Regions from separate parts of the Achromobacter deleyi genome, predicted to be linked through region 3. Evidence: predicted binding sites of a transcription regulator. Region 3 holds the regulator's gene; each other region holds the start of a gene.
The links. The regulator HrcA, encoded in region 3, represses chaperone genes, less so after heat shock. The targets are predictions, from matches to a motif close to TTAGCACTCNNNNNNNNNGAGTGCTAA.

Region 1: rpoH (RNA polymerase sigma factor RpoH) is a predicted target of HrcA. The motif match lies at 2,404-2,430, and genes of this name have one in related genera.
Region 2: groES (co-chaperone GroES) is a predicted target of HrcA. The motif match lies at 3,342-3,368, and genes of this name have one in related genera.

What each region holds. Positions count from the first base shown of each region.
Region 1 is NZ_CP065997.1:1,353,419-1,358,727, reverse strand. Features, by position in the region: gene I6I07_RS06095 (hypothetical protein) at 1-389, opposite strand, end outside; gene fghA (S-formylglutathione hydrolase) at 621-1,484, shown strand; gene I6I07_RS06085 (hypothetical protein) at 1,581-2,270, shown strand; gene rpoH (RNA polymerase sigma factor RpoH) at 2,477-3,361, shown strand; gene cpdA (3',5'-cyclic-AMP phosphodiesterase) at 3,690-4,529, opposite strand; gene I6I07_RS06070 (cation:proton antiporter) at 4,718-5,309, shown strand, end outside.
Region 2 is NZ_CP065997.1:2,569,079-2,574,387, reverse strand. Features, by position in the region: gene I6I07_RS11540 (aminotransferase class III-fold pyridoxal phosphate-dependent enzyme) at 1-1,065, shown strand, start outside; gene I6I07_RS11535 (lysozyme inhibitor LprI family protein) at 1,206-1,817, opposite strand; gene I6I07_RS11530 (TonB-dependent receptor domain-containing protein) at 2,304-3,197, shown strand; gene groES (co-chaperone GroES) at 3,426-3,713, shown strand; gene groL (chaperonin GroEL) at 3,751-5,309, shown strand, end outside.
Region 3 is NZ_CP065997.1:291,978-297,286, reverse strand. Features, by position in the region: gene recN (DNA repair protein RecN) at 91-1,752, opposite strand; gene I6I07_RS01200 (NAD kinase) at 1,766-2,665, opposite strand; gene hrcA (heat-inducible transcriptional repressor HrcA) at 2,796-3,800, shown strand; gene hemH (ferrochelatase) at 3,846-4,937, shown strand; gene I6I07_RS01185 (hypothetical protein) at 4,950-5,183, shown strand.

The sequences.
Region 1 (5,309 bases), 1.1 Mb from region 3:
TGCGAGGCGCCGCTGCGCACCGGATAGGTCTCCAGCCAGACCAGCGCGGGCAGCACCCAGGCGCCGGGTTCGAGCAGGGCCGATCGGTAGCGGCCGGCGAACACCCGGCCGCCGCGCAGGCGCGCCGCCAGGTTGCGGCCCAGCGTCTGCATCAGGCGCGGCAGGCCTTCCTCGTCGGCGGGGGTGGCCAGCAGCAGGATGCGGTCGTTGGCGAGCAGCCAGCCATGTACCGACACGCGGTGGCGCTGGGCGGATTCGCCCAGCCACGTGGCTAGCTGGTTGAGGATATCGGCCGGGGCGGGCTGTGATGCCGCCGCCAGCGGCTGAATGAAGTTGGCCTGCACCAGTTGGGGCAGCCCAGGGGCGTACAGACGGGGCAGACGGGCCATAGTGTCAGGGCTTGCGCTTCCAGAAGAACGGGTTGTCTTCTCTCACGTATATAAATAGTGCCACGGTGAACGCTGGTCAAGCCCCGCGATCACAATATGGGCGCGGAATCGCTACTTTTTGTGGAAAGGACTCCAATTCGGGCAGGTTAACATTCGGCGACGGATCCTCGTACCGTGGATATACCCTAATTCCGGCCGAATTTTCTTCAGCCTCAGACCCGGAGACTTCCCATGCCCGCCTCCCTGGAACTCATTTCCCAGCATCGTTGTTTCGGGGGTTCGCAGCGCTATTACCGCCATGAGTCGGCCGAGATCGGCCTGCCGATGCGGTTTTCGGTGTTCATCCCGCCGCAGGCCGGGCACGGCCCGGTGCCGGTGCTGTTCTACCTGGCCGGCCTGACCTGCACCGAGGAAACCTTCATGATCAAGGCGGGCGCCCAGCGCCTGGCCGCCGAGCTGGGCGTGATGCTGGTGGCGCCCGACACCAGCCCGCGCGGCGCCAACGTGCCCGGCGAAGACGAAAGCTGGGACCTGGGCACCGGCGCCGGCTTCTACCTGGACGCCACCACCTCGGCCTGGCGCACCCACTACCGCATGGACAGCTACGTGACCCGCGAGCTCCATGGCATCGTCACCACCGCCCTGCCCGGCGACGCCGCGCGCGTCGGCATCTTCGGCCACTCGATGGGCGGCCACGGCGCGCTGGTGCTGGCGCTGCGCAATCCGGGCAAGTTCCGCTCGGTCTCGGCGTTCGCCCCGATCGCCGCGCCCAGCCAATGCCCCTGGGGCCAGAAGGCGTTCGGCGCCTACCTCGGCGAGAACCGCGACGACTGGGCCGCCTACGACGCCTCGGCGCTGATGCGCGGCCTGCGCCAGCCGTTCCCCGGTGGCATCCTGCTCGACCAGGGCAGCGCCGACCAGTTCCTGGCCGAGCAGTTGTATCCCGAGGTATTCGAGGCCGCCTGCGCCAGCGCCGGCCAGCCGCTGGTGCTGCGCCGCCAGGAAGGCTACGACCATGGCTATTACTTCATCTCGACCTTCATCGAGGATCACATCCGGTTTCACGTCGAGCGGCTTGGAAAGCCGGCCGCCTGACGCCCCGCTTCTATACTGGGCGGCCTGCCGTGGCAGGCCCGCGGCGTCCCCCGCCCGGTCCCCGGCCGTGGCGTTCTTTGTATAGGACCGCCTGATTTGATCAACGGAATCGCTCCCTTCGTCTGGATCCTGCTGGCCGCGGTGGTCGTCTTCCTGCCGGGCCTGGCGATGCTGCTGGGCAAGGGCGGCCCGCGCGACGAGCGCGGCCGGCGCACCTTCCAGTTCCGGCCCGTGCGGCGCGTGTTCGGCCTGTTGCTGCTGTTGCTGGGCGGCGTGTCGGGGCTGCTGGCGCTGTCGCTGGTGCAGTTCTTCAAGCTGACCACCGACGAACCCGTCGCCCGGATCGAGATCCGCCAGCAGGCGGAAGGCCAGTTCCAGGTCAGCGCCAGCGCGCCGGGCGTGGGCACCAAGCAATACGTGCTGTATGGCGACCAGTGGCAGATCGACGCCCGCGTGGTGCGCTGGCGCCTGCCGGCCCTGATGGCCGGCGTGTCGCCGCTGTACCGCCTGGAACGCCTGTCCGGCCGCTACAGCGACGCCGCGCGCGAGGCCTCGGCGACGCGTTCGGTGCATGCGCTGGACGACTGGCCGGCGCCGGACCTGGGTTCGCTCAAGCAGAGCTTCCCGAACTGGTTCCCCTTCGTCGATGTCCAATTCGGCAGCGCGGCCTACATGCCGCTGTTCGACGGCGCGAAGTACCAGGTCTATATGGATCCGCGCGGCGCGCTGTTCGCCCGTCCGGATGGCGACGCCACCGCGGCCGGGCTGAAACGCCTGGGCTGGTAGCCGGGACATCCGGCCCGCGATTGCGGGCGAAGCGGACCCGGCCCGCCAGGGCGCTGGCGGCCACGCGCCCGATGCGGATTTAAAATGGGGACGTGTCATTGAATGGAAACTTTGACGCGCCGCAATAGTCGAATTAGCACTCCCTTTACTAGAGTGCTAACATCGAATCCATGTCTTTACCCCTTCGCTTTCCGGAGACCGCTGCAATGAAACAACCCAGTACCTCGTTGGCCACTTCCGGCAACGCCCTGGCGTTGGCCATCGCCAATCCGGGCGCGCTCGGCACGATCGATGCCTACATCTCGGCCGTGAACCGCCTGCCGGTCCTGTCGGCCGAACGCGAAACCGAACTCGGCCGCCGCCTGCGCGACAGCGAAGACCTGGGCGCCGCGCGCGAACTGGTGCTGTCGCACCTGCGCCTGGTGGTGTCCGTGGCGCGCCAGTACCTGGGCTATGGCTTGCCCCACGCCGACCTGATCCAGGAAGGCAACGTCGGCCTGATGAAGGCCGTCAAGCGTTTCGACCCCGAGCGCGGCGTGCGCCTGGTGTCGTTCGCCGTGCACTGGATCAAGGCCGAAATCCACGAATACATCATCCGTAATTGGCGCCTGGTCAAGGTGGCGACCACCAAGGCCCAGCGCAAGCTGTTCTTCAACCTGCGCAGCATGCGTCCGGACGGCCAGACGCTGGACCCGGAACAGGTCGACCACATCGCGCGCGAACTCAACGTGCGCCGCGAAGACGTCAGCGAAATGGAAGTGCGCCTGTCCGGCCGCGACATGTCGCTCGAGAACCAGGACGACGATGACGACAGCTACGCGCCCATCGCGTACCTGTCCGACGAAGGCCGCCAGGAGCCGACCCGCGTGCTGGAACGCGCCGCGCGCGACCAGCTGCAGAGCTCGGGCCTGTCGAGCGCGCTGGAAGCGCTCGACCCGCGTTCGCGCCGCATCGTCGAAGCCCGTTGGCTGCAGGACGACGGTGGCGCCACGCTGCACGAACTGGCGCAGGAATTCGGCGTGTCGGCCGAACGCATCCGCCAGATCGAGGCCGCCGCGTTGAAGAAGATGCGCGGCAACCTGGCCACCTGATTCCCCGCCGCATCCATGCCAAGGGCCGCGATTCGCGGCCCTTTTCTTTTGCTTCGCCGGCTGGGCGCGCCCCGGGGAAGGGGTGGCGGCGGCCGTTGTCACGACGCACCAATAAATTGATACAAATTCGCCGCGAAATAACGCTCGATTCCAGAAACTTAATGAAGTGGGCACCGCCTAACTTCACGTAGACCGCAAACTTTGGTTGGCAGTCTTGTCATCCGTCTCGGCTTCTCCTCTTTCCCCTCCCCTATGAGACGGATGCTTGCGGGGCACCACGCATATGGTGCCCCGTTTTTTATTGCGCGCGCGAAACGCGCGGCCCCGCTCAGGCCGCCTGCGCGCTGGCCGGGCCGGGCTGCGCCGCATGCCACAGCGCGTCCTGCACGCGTCGCACGCCGGTGGCCATCGAGCCATCCTGGTAGAGCTTGATCCAGCGATAGCCGGGGGCGAGGTTGTCGACCACGTGCTTGCCGTCGCGAATGCTGAACTGGAAGCAGGTGGACGGCGTGGCCAGCATGCGCAGGTTGTGGCGGCGGCGGTCGAATTCGTGGTGCACGTGGCCCCACAGCAGCACCCGCACCTGCGGCCAGCGCGCCAGCAGCTTGAACAGCGCCTGCGGGTTGTCGATCATCATCGAGTCATGCCAGTGGCTGTCGATCTGCATCGGGTTGTGGTGCATGGCCAGCAGCGTGTGCCGTCCGGGCGCCTCGGCCAGCGCGGCTTCCAGCAGGTCGAGCTGGCTGTCGGGCAGGTGGCCGGCGTTCGAGCCGGGCACGGTGGTGTCCAGCGAGACCACGCGCCAGGCGCCCACGTCCGTCACCGGCACCGACCACTCGGGCAGTTCATGGCGCATCGCCACGGGCAGGTCGTGGTTGCCCGGCAGGCAACGGATCCGGGCGCCTTCCAGCGCCGGCGCGGCGCCCAGGATGGCGGCCAGGCGTTGGTAGGCGGCGGGTTCGCCATCCTGGGACAGGTCGCCGGTGGCCAGCAGCAGGTCAGGATGCTTGCCGTCGGCCTCGATCTGGCGCAGCACGGCGCGCAGGCTGGCGTCGGTGTTGACGCCGAGCATCACGGTGTCGGGCTCGCCGAACAGGTGGCAATCGGTCAGCTGGACGAGCATGGCCGGGGCGTCGGTGCGCCGGGCCAGGGTATGGACGCGTGCCAAGTGCGGCTCCTGCGAAGTTTCTGCACGGCCCCTACCTTACCGAAAATTCGTGTCCCGGCGCGTATCGCCTGGCTCGATCGGGGTAACGAAACGTGCGCCGGAAATATCTGTTCGCCGGAATCGACAGGAAAACCCGCTATTCTTGTGGAACTTTTCACAAGCTTCATGATCGGGACGCGGCGTTATCCATGGATGTAGGTTTTCTCGTATTCGGTCTGGCCGGGCTGTTGACCCTGGTGTGCTTCATGCCGCCGCTGGCTGGCCGCCTCAAGCTGCCCTACTCGGTGCTGCTGGCTATCGTCGGCTGCTTGCTGGGTATCATCGTGCACGTCCATGGCTGGGCGCCGAGCTGGATCGGCGACTTCCTCGACTCGCTGGAACGGTTCGAGATTTCCTCCGAGACCTTCCTGATGGTGTTCCTGCCGGTGCTGCTGTTCGAGACCGCGCTGTCCATGAACGTGCGGCGCCTGATGGACGACATCGGCCCGATCCTGATGATGGCGATCGTGGCGGTGGTGGTGTGCACCGTGGTGGTGGGCGTGACGCTGGACGCGATCTCGCCTTATGGCCTGGTGGTCTGCCTGCTGCTGGGGGCCATCGTGGCGACCACCGATCCGGTGGCGGTGGTGGGCATCTTCCGCGAAGTGGGCGCGCCCAAGCGCCTGACCACGCTGGTCGAGGGCGAAAGCCTGTTCAACGACGCCGCGTCGATCGCCTTGTATTCGGTGCTGCTGGCCGTGCTGGGCGGCCATGGCGAGCTGACCGTCAGCGGCATCTTCA
Region 2 (5,309 bases), 2.3 Mb from region 3:
CCGGCGGCTCAGGCAATGTCGGATGCCTTGATCGCGCTAGCCCCGGGGGGCATGGACAAGGTGTTCTTCACGAACTCGGGCTCCGAGGCGGTCGACACGGCCCTGAAGATTGCGCGTGCCTATCATCAGGCCCGTGGCGACAGCCGGCGCACTAAACTGATTGGCAGGGCCAAGGGCTATCACGGCATGGGCTTTGGCGGCCTGTCCGTCTCCGGCATCGGCCGCCAAAAGCGCGACTTCGGCCCGCTCCTTGGTGAGGTCAGTCATTTGCCATTGCCCTATGACGCCAGCATGCGATTCAGCGCTGGCAACCCCGAGCAAGGGGCAAACTATGCCGAAGCACTTTCCTTGCTGCTGGACATCCAGGATCCGAGCACGGTTGCCGCCGTCATCGTCGAACCGGTCACCGGTTCGGGCGGCGTATATCCGCCGCCGGTTGGTTATCTTCAGCGCCTGCGCGAACTGTGCACCCAGCACGGTGTGCTCCTCATTTTCGACGAGGTGATCACCGGCTTCGGGCGAGTTGGCGGCAACTTCGCCTCACAGGTCTTTGGCGTCACGCCCGACTTGATGACGGTGGCCAAGGGCTTGACCAATGGTGCCGTGCCCATGGGTGGTGTCATCGTCAGTGGTGGTGTGTATGACGCCTTCATGGCTGGTCCTCCGCAGGTGGTCGAATTGATGCACGGCTACACCTATTCGGCTCATCCGCTGGCCTGCGCTGCTGGCCTGGCGACGCTGCAACTGCATGAGGAACTGGGCATCAATTCCATGGTGCAGGAGATCAGCCCCTTCTGGCAGTCGAGCGCGCTGGCGCTCAAGGGGTTGCCTCATGTCACTGACGTTCGCAGCATAGGCTTGTTGTGCGCGGTGGATCTGGCGCCGCGCCCTGGGGCGACCGGCAGCCGAGGAGCAGATGTGGCGCGGTATTGCTTCAACAATGGCGTGCTGGTGCGTGCCTCTGGCGACATGATCGTTATTTCGCCACCCTTGATCATCAACACTGAGCAGATCGAGCAGATTTTTAGCTGCTTGAAACAGGCTTTGCAGCGCGAAGACTGCTGATATCAAAAGAGGGGCGGAAACCAAGTGGCCAATACTCCAAGCCCAGGCCTCTTTCCTTTTTCAGAGCCAGGGGGAACAGCGATTCAGATGCCAAGGAGTTGAGCGCTATGACAGGCATTCGCAGAGCAGGGCTTCGCGTATTACTCGCCCGCGGGTCCCAGCGCCTCTGCCCAGTTCTTTTTCATGGCGGCGATACGGTCCTCGTAAGCGGATTTCAGGCAGGCGGCGTCTGTGCAACGGTCGCGCACGGTGGTGCGCCATTGCGTCTGCTCTTTCGCCACAGGATCGCGCCATTCACCGGTTTCGCCGTCACGGCCAGCGGTTTCGGCCTGAATCCTGTCGTAAAGCGCCTTCGTCTGATCGTCCAGCCTGGACAGCGCTGGGTCGGCGCAGATCAGATGTTCGACATGGGTTTTCGCGGCCTTGCAGTCGAAGCCGACGGCATGGGCGGTTTCGACCGGCAGGAAAGGAACGCTGGCGAGGACCGCGCAGATGACGGCATGCAGGATCGTGTGTCTGCCTTGAGCGCGTTGCCGGCGCCAGCCTTCCATGATGCCGGCCGGTATTGCCGCAAGAACGGGGTTGCGCACGTCCATCACTCCTGAATAGTCTGCGGCCACCGATAGGGGGGACCAGCGGCCGATTCTCCCGTTTGTCGGGAGGTTGTGCAACTTTTGGCTCCGGTATTCCTTGAACCCGTGACAGGCGACAACCCAGGCATACGCCTTGAGTAACGCAAGCTGGATAAACATCGGCCCTTCTTCCATTCTATTTTTGTAATAAAAAGTTGCGCAGCGGTATAGTCGCGCCCCGGCCGGAAATCGTCCGCGCCCGGCTGTCGCCGTCCTTGGCCGTTCCGCGTCGCGGACGCCCCGCAGCGATCACCGCTAATCCTGGAGGAGTAGGCCTTGAAGCCCGTGTACCGCCTGGTATGGAACGCGCTAGGCGCATGTGGCAGCCCGTGTCGGAGCTGGCGGCCCAACCGCGCGGCGGGGCGGCGCCCACGGCGGTTTACGCGCCGGTGCGGTGGCGCTTGCACGCGATGGCCGCGGCCCTGGGGCTGGCCGCTTGGGGGCCCGCCGCCATGGCGGACTGCACCGTCTCCGGTGTGACGGTGGCCTGCGGCACGCCCGCCAATCAGCTGTTGCCCAACTACGCCAATACGAGGTCGGCCTGCGTTACCAGCCGCCCGGCACCCGCGACTGCTGCTGTCCTATACGTGGACGCCCGACGCCCGCGTGACCAAGAACGCCAACCCCGACAAGATCGGCACCCAACTCACCGCCACTCCGCGCAACCAGGCCTCGGCCTGGGGCGACTACCGCTTTGCCAACGGCATCAAGGTGGGCATGGGCGTGCGCTTCGTAGGCGCGACCGACGGCGCCAATAGTTCCGCCCCCGCCAAGGTGCCGGCCTACACCCTGTTCGACGCCATGCTGGGCTATGACTTCCAGCACTGGAGCCTGGCATTGAATGCGCGGAACCTGGCGGACAAGATCTATGTGGGACGCAACTGCGATTCGTATAACTGCGGGTATGGCGAGCGGCGGCCAGAAATCCTCGCCGCGCTTCGACCTCGGATGCGACCTGCTGCGATACCTGCCGGTTATGCTTGCCATCCCGTCCATAAAACGCCGCCGAGCGCCGTCCATCACTCCTTTCACGCCGAATCCCGACAGGCAATCCGAACCATGAAAATTCTTGCGTCAGCGTTGCTCAGCCTTTCGTTCCTGGTGGCGGCTCCCTCCGTCGCGGAGACTGACGCGGATCAAGCGGAGCTCCTGGGGACGCTGACTGGCGGAAGTTGGCATTCCCGCGACGGGCAGGGCTCCTACCGGGTGATCCTCGAGAACGTGGGCTTCGAGCACGTGAGCTGCCGTGTCTGGATCGAGTGGTTGGCCACGACGACATCCGGAAAGAAGCAGCCCGAACAACCGCCCCGCCTCGTCGCCAGGGCGGCGTACAACGAAATCTCCAGCGGCTTCTGGTCCTGCGATCCAAAGAAGGTCAGGTTGGCCGGCGCCACGCTGACCATCCGCGCCAAACACGCCTATTCCGGCGAAAACCACAAGTTCTGCGCCGCGCTGGGGGCACCGGGTGAGTATCGCGATCAGGGCTTATGTGTTGAGTGACGTAAATCCCGCGTTGGATGATTTTCGACACCGGCGACCGCAAGGCGGCAAATAAAAAGGGACGCACCACTCACCCACCACACGGCTCCGCCATATGTAACAGCCCCCCTCCCCCCCTTGAACCTCGCGACATCATCCCTATAATTAGCACTCGACACCGGTGAGTGCTAACAGTCCTCCCGGGCCTAACCGATCATTCACTTTCTTCTTTAGTAACAGGAGTTCCTCATGGCCTTGCGTCCCCTGGGCGATCGCGTGATCGTCAAACGCCTCGAAAACGAGCGCAAGACTGCGTCGGGCATCGTCATCCCCGACAGCGCCGCTGAAAAGCCCGACCAGGGTGAAGTCGTGGCCGTCGGCCCCGGCAAGAAGACCGAAGACGGCAAGATCCTGCCGGTCGACCTGAAGGCTGGCGACAAGGTTCTGTTCGGCAAGTACGCCGGCCAGTCGGTCAAGGTTGACGGCGAAGAACTGCTCGTCATCCGCGAGGACGAAATCCTCGCCGTGGTCCAGTAAACCCTGCCTCAAACGAATTTTCGAAGGAAGCTAACAAATGGCTGCCAAGCAAGTACTGTTCGGTGACGACGCCCGCGTGCGCATCGTCCGTGGCGTGAATGTCCTCGCCAACGCCGTCAAGACCACCCTGGGCCCCAAGGGTCGCAACGTCGTGCTGGAGCGCTCGTTCGGCGCCCCGACCGTGACCAAGGACGGCGTCTCCGTCGCCAAGGAAATCGAACTGAAGGACAAGTTCGAGAACATCGGCGCCCAGCTGGTCAAGGACGTTGCCTCCAAGACCTCCGACAACGCCGGTGACGGCACCACCACCGCCACCGTGCTGGCCCAGGCCATCGTTCAGGAAGGCCTGAAGTACGTTGCCGCCGGTTTCAACCCGATCGACCTGAAGCGCGGCATCGACAAGGCTGTCGCCGCTGCCGTCGCCGAGCTGAAGAAGCAATCCAAGCCGGTCACGACCAGCAAGGAAATCGCCCAGGTTGGCTCGATCTCGGCCAACAGCGATTCCTCGATCGGCCAGATCATCGCTGACGCGATGGACAAGGTCGGCAAGGAAGGCGTCATCACCGTCGAAGACGGCAAGTCGCTGGAAAACGAGCTGGACGTCGTCGAAGGCATGCAATTCGACCGCGGCTACCTGTCGCCCTACTTCATCAACAGCCCGGAAAAGCAAGTCGCCGCGCTGGAAGACCCGTTCGTCCTGATCTTCGACAAGAAGATCAGCAACATCCGTGACCTGCTGCCGGTGCTGGAACAAGTCGCCAAGTCGAGCCGTCCGCTGCTGATCATCGCCGAAGACGTCGAGGGCGAAGCCCTGGCGACCCTGGTGGTCAACAACATCCGTGGCATCCTGAAGACCACCGCCGTCAAGGCGCCTGGCTTCGGCGACCGCCGCAAGGCCATGCTGGAAGACATCGCCATCCTGACGGGCGGCACGGTGATCTCCGAAGAAACCGGCATGTCGCTGGAAAAGGCCGGCCTGGCTGAACTGGGCCAAGCCAAGCGCATCGAAGTGGGCAAGGAAAACACCACGATCATCGACGGCGCTGGCGACAGCAAGTCGATCGAGGCTCGCGTCAAGCAAGTCCGTATCCAGATCGAAGAAGCCACGTCCGACTACGACCGTGAAAAGCTGCAAGAACGCGTGGCCAAGCTGGCCGGCGGCGTTGCCGTGATTCGCGTTGGCGCTGCCACCGAAGTCGAAATGAAGGAAAAGAAGGCCCGCGTCGAAGATGCCCTGCACGCTACCCGCGCTGCCGTGGAAGAAGGCGTTGTGGCTGGCGGCGGCGTGGCTCTGCTGCGCGCCAAGCAAGCCATCGCTGACCTGAAGGGCGACACGCCTGACCAGAACGCCGGTATCAAGCTGATCCTGCGCGCTGTGGAAGAGCCCCTGCGCACCATCGTCACCAACGCCGGCGAAGAAGCCAGCGTCGTGGTCAGCAACGTGCTGAACGGCAAGGGCAACTACGGCTACAACGCCGCGACCGGCGAGTACACCGACCTGGTCGAGCAAGGCGTGCTGGATCCCACCAAGGTGACCCGCACCGCCCTGCAGAACGCCGCCTCCGTCGCCAGCCTGCTGCTGACCGCCGAAGCCGC
Region 3 (5,309 bases):
ACGGGTTGCCGGCGCAAGGGCAGCCCCTGGATTCGGACGGCCGACAACCGGCCTGCGGGCGGCGAGGCTGGGGCCTGGACGGCAGCCGGCTCAGGCCGGTGCGCGGCCGATGCCGGCCAGCATTTCGCGGGCGTGTTCGCGGGTGGTGGCGGTGAGCTTGATGCCGCCCAGCATGCGGGCGATTTCCTCGACCCGGGCGCTGTCGTCGAGTTCCTCGATGCGCGAGCGGGTGGTGCCGCGCGATTCGGTCTTGCTGACCAGGAACTGGTTGTTGCCGCAGGCCGCGACCTGCGGCAGGTGGGTGACGCACAGCACCTGGTGACGCTCGCCCAGTTCGCGCAGCAGCTTGCCGACGGCTTCGGCCACCGCGCCGCCGACGCCGCTGTCGACTTCGTCGAAGATCAGCGTGGGCACGCGCGCGGCGCGGCTGGCGATGACCGACAGCGCCAGCGAGATGCGCGACAGTTCGCCGCCGGAAGCGATCTTGGCCAGCGGCCGCGGCGTGGTGCCGGCGTGGCCGGCCACCAGGAATTCGACCTGCTCGTTGCCATGCGCCGACGGGGCGGCCGCGGCCAGCGTGGGTTCGAACTTGCCGCCTTGCATGGCCAGCGTCTGCATCGCCTGGGTGACCTGCTTGCCGAGGTCCTTGGCGACCTTGCGGCGCGCCGTGGTGAGCTTGGCGGCGGCGGCGTCGTACTGCGCCTGCGCCGCCTGCGCCTGGGCCCGCAGCGCGTCGATGTCGGCGGCGGCCTGCAGGGCCGAGAGCTCGGCGTGCAGGCTGTCGCGCAGCGCGCACAGCCCTTCGGGTTCGGTGCGGAACTTGCGCGCAGTCTCGAACACCGCGCTCAGGCGCGCCTCGAGGTCGGCCAGTCTGCGCGGATCGAGATCGACGCGGCTGACGTAGTTGTTCAGGTCGGACACGGCTTCGCTGATGGCAATGCGGGCCGATTCGAGTTCGTCGTAGATGCCCTGCAGGCCGGTGTCGTGCCGCAGCATCTGCTGGATGCGGTGATTGGCCGCGGTCAGCCGATGGTGGGCCGAGTCGCCTTCGCCGTCGAGCGCGTCGAGGATCTGCGTGGCGCCGTCCAGCAGCGATTGCGAATGCGACAGGCGCGTGTGCTCGGACTGCAGCGATTCCCATTCGTCCGGCGCCAGGCCCAGGCGGTCGAGTTCGTCGACCTGCCATTGCAGCCGTTCGCGTTCGGTCGCCAGGCCGGCGGCATCCTTTTCGGCGGATTCGAGCTGGCGCGCCAGCGCGCGCCATTGCTTCCAGGCCTGGCCGACGGCCTGGCGCAGGTCGCCATGGCCGCCGTGCGCGTCCAGCAGGTCGCGCTGGGCCTCGGGGCGCATCAGGCTCTGGTGCGCGTGCTGGCCGTGGATGTCGACCAGGCTGTCGCCCAGTTCGCGCAGTTGCGCGACCGTGGCCGGCGTGCCATTGATGTAGGCGCGGCTGCGGCCCTGCGCGTCGATCACGCGGCGCAGCGACAGTTCCTCGTCGGCGTCGATCTCGCGTTCGGCCAGCCAGGCGTTCAGCGCCGGCGGCGTGTCGAAGACGGCGGTGATGTCGGCGCGCGCGGCGCCTTCACGCAGCACGCTGACGTCGCCACGTTCGCCCAGCGCCAGCGCCAGCGCGTCGATGAGAATGGATTTGCCGGCGCCGGTCTCGCCGGAGAAGACGGTGAAGCCGGGACCGAAATGGATCTCGGTCTGCTCGACGATGACGAAGTCGCGGATGTGCAGGGTGCGCAGCATGTCGGGGCGCTTACTACTCTACGTTGTCGGTGGCTTGCGGCATCAGGTTCCAGTGCAGCTTGCGGCGCAGGGTGGAAAAGAAGCTGTAGCCTTCCGGATGCACGAAGCGGATGGTGTAGGGTGCGCGCTGCACGACGATGCGGTCGCCGGGTTGCAGGTCGGACCAGGTCTGCATGTCGAAGTGCACGCTGGCGCCGACCTCGACCCGGCCCATGGCGGTGAGCGTCATGTTGAGCACGCCGCTGTCGGGGATCACGATGGGGCGGTTCGACAGCGTTTGCGGCGCCACCGGCACCAGCACCATGGCGTTCATGCCGGGGTGCAGGATCGGACCGTTGGCCGACAGCGCGTAGGCGGTCGAGCCGGTGGGCGTGGCGATGATCAGGCCGTCGGCGCGCTGCGTGTACATGAAGGCGCCGTCGAGTTCGACGCGCACTTCGATCATGCCGCCGCGTCCGGCGCGGTTCAGCACCACGTCGTTGAGCGCCGAGGCCGCGTACATCTGCTGGTCGCCGCGCCACACGCTGCCTTCGAGCAGCATGCGTTCCTCGATCTGGAAGTTGCCTTCCAGCACGCGCGCCAGCGCGTCGTGCGCGTCCTGCACCGGGATGTCGGTGATGAAGCCGAGGTGGCCGTGGTTGATGCCGACCAGCGGCACGCCGAAGGGCGCCAGGTGGCGGGCCGCGCCCAGCACCGTGCCGTCGCCGCCCATGACCACGGCCAGCGAGGCGTCCTGGCCGATCTGCTCGTAGGTGGCGACCGGGTATTCCGTGAGCCCGGTGTTGCGGGCCGTGTCGGCGTCGACGAGCACCTGCCGCCCGGCCTGCGTGAGCGCGTGCGCGAGCGCCCTTAGCGGAGTGGCCAGGCCGGCGTCCTGGTATCTGCCGATCAGCGCGACGGTAGGAAAGTGCATGGTGGCGAGGCGAATCAGAAAAAGCGAAATTGGTCCGGAATCGGGCCCGTTAGCCGATTATATGGGGCCGCATATCGGCTTGCGGGACAAAAATCGCCTTAATTGGAAAAGATTCCCTAAAATACGCGCTATGGATGACCGCGCACGCGCATTACTGAAAGCGTTGATCGAACGCTACATCGCCGATGGGCAACCAGTCGGCTCGCGGACGCTATCGAAGGTCTTCGACCTGTCGCCCGCCACCATCCGCAACGTCATGGCGGACCTGGAAGAGCTGGGCCTGATCCACAGTCCGCACACTTCCGCGGGGCGCATTCCGACGCCGCGCGGCTACCGCATGTTCGTCGATTCGCTGCTGGCGGTGCAGTCCTACCAGCTCGAACCGCACAACATGGGCGACATGCTGGCGGCGGCCGAACCCACCCGCGCGGTCAATGCCGCGGCGGCGCTGCTGTCGAACCTGACGCAGTTCGCCGGCGTGGTGCTGACGCCCAAGCGCGCCCAGGTGTTCCGCCAGATCGAATTCATCCGCCTGTCCGACAAGCGTGTCCTGCTGATCATCGTCACCCCGGATGGCGACGTGCAGAACCGCATCCTGTTCGTGCAGCGCGACTACGCCGAGGCCGAGCTGCTGGAGGCCGGCAACTTCTTCAACATCCATTTCGCCGGCAAGTCCTTCGACGCGGTGCGGCGCACCCTGTCCACCGAGCTGGCCCAGCTGCGCGAAGACATCTCGCGGCTGATGCAGGCGGCGGTCGAGGCCAGCGCCGAAGCGGCCGAGGACGGCGACGCCGTGGTCATTTCGGGCGAGCGCAAGCTGCTCGACGTCACCGACATCGCCTCCGACATGGACCGCCTGCGCAAGATGTTCTCGCTATTCGAAAAGAAGACCGACCTGCTGCAGCTGCTCGATGTGTCGAGCCGCGCGCAAGGCGTGCAGATCTACATCGGCGGCGATTCGCAGCTGGTGCCGATGGAAGAAGTCTCGGTGATCACCGCGCCCTACGGCGTGGACGGCAAGGTGGTCGGCACGCTCGGCGTGATCGGTCCGACCCGCATGGCCTACGAACGCGTGATTCCCATCGTGGACATCACGGCGCGCCTGCTGTCCAACGCCCTCAGCCACAACCAGTAGTTCCATTCGAACCGACATCCTCCTTGCGGAGGAAGGGGAGTTTTTGTGTTTCTTCGCCTGTTCAAGTATCTCTGGCCTGAACGCTACCTGCCTGAAATCGAGCAGGACGACCCCTTCAATGAAGACCCGCCGCCGCGCGCGCCGGGCAAGGTCGGCGTGCTGCTGGTGAACCTGGGCACGCCCGACACCCCGGGCAAGAAGGACATCCGCAAGTACCTGGGCGAATTCCTGTCGGACCCGCGCGTGATCGAGATTCCGCGCTATCTGTGGAAGCCGATCCTGCACGGCCTGGTGCTGACGATGCGCCCGAAGAAACTGGAACCCCGCTACGCCGGCGTCTGGCTCAAGGAAGGCTCGCCGCTGATGGTCTACAGCCGCCGCCAGGCCGAAGGCGTGCAGGCCGCGTTGACCGCGGCCGGGGTCGAGGCGGTGGTGGAACTGGGCATGCGCTACGGCAACCCGTCGATTCCCGACGCCATCTCGCGGCTGCGGGCGCAGGGCTGCGAACGCATCCTGACCGTGCCGCTGTATCCGCAATACGCCGCCAGCACGTCGGCCACCGTGGTCGATGCCGTGACGCGCCACGCCGGCCGGCTGCGCGACCAGCCGGAAATGCGCTTCATCAAGCGGTTCCACGAGGATCCCATCTATCTCGACCCGCTGGCCGCCCGTATCGAGGCGTACTGGCGCGAGCATGGCAAGCCGCAGAAGCTGGTCATGAGCTTCCATGGCCTGCCGCGCTATTCCATCGAACTGGGCGATCCGTACTACCGCGACTGCATGGAAACCGCGCGGCTGCTGTCGCAGCGGCTATCGCTGCCGCGCGAGCAGATCGAGGTGACCTTCCAGAGCCGCTTCGGCACCGCCCGCTGGCTCGAGCCCTACACCGAACCGACCCTCAAGGCGCTGGCCGCCTCGGGCATCACCGAGGTGGATGTGGTGTGTCCGGGATTTGTGGCAGACTGTCTGGAAACCCTGGAAGAGATCAGCCTGGAGTGCCGCGACGCCTTTGTCGGCGCGGGCGGCAAGCAGTTCCGTTACATCCCGGCGCTCAATGACGATCCGGCCTGGATCGCGGGGTTGGCCACCCTGACGGCACGACACTTGCAGGGATGGCCCACACATTCACGGACTTGAAGGAGAGGGCGCATGCACCATGATCCCAAGACGGGCAAGATTGTGAAAAAGGGGAACGTCAGTACCCCGGTGGAGGAGGATCAGGTCGAGCACGAGCTGGACGAGGCGCTGGCCGAGACCTTTCCCGCCAGCGATCCCATCGCGATCAATCCGGAGCCGGACGACGATCCGCGCGTCGACCGCGCCCTGAAAGAGAGCTTTCCCGCCAGTGACGCCGTCGCGCCGGCGCAGCCGCACAAGAAATGACCTGTCCCTGGCATCGGCGGATCTGCTGAAATGCCGGTTTTCCGTGCGGTTCGCGGGTGAAGCTGGGGTTTTGGCGGATTTTTCCGGATTTTCCTGGGTGGCTGCCGGTTGCCGCGGTGGCGCTGC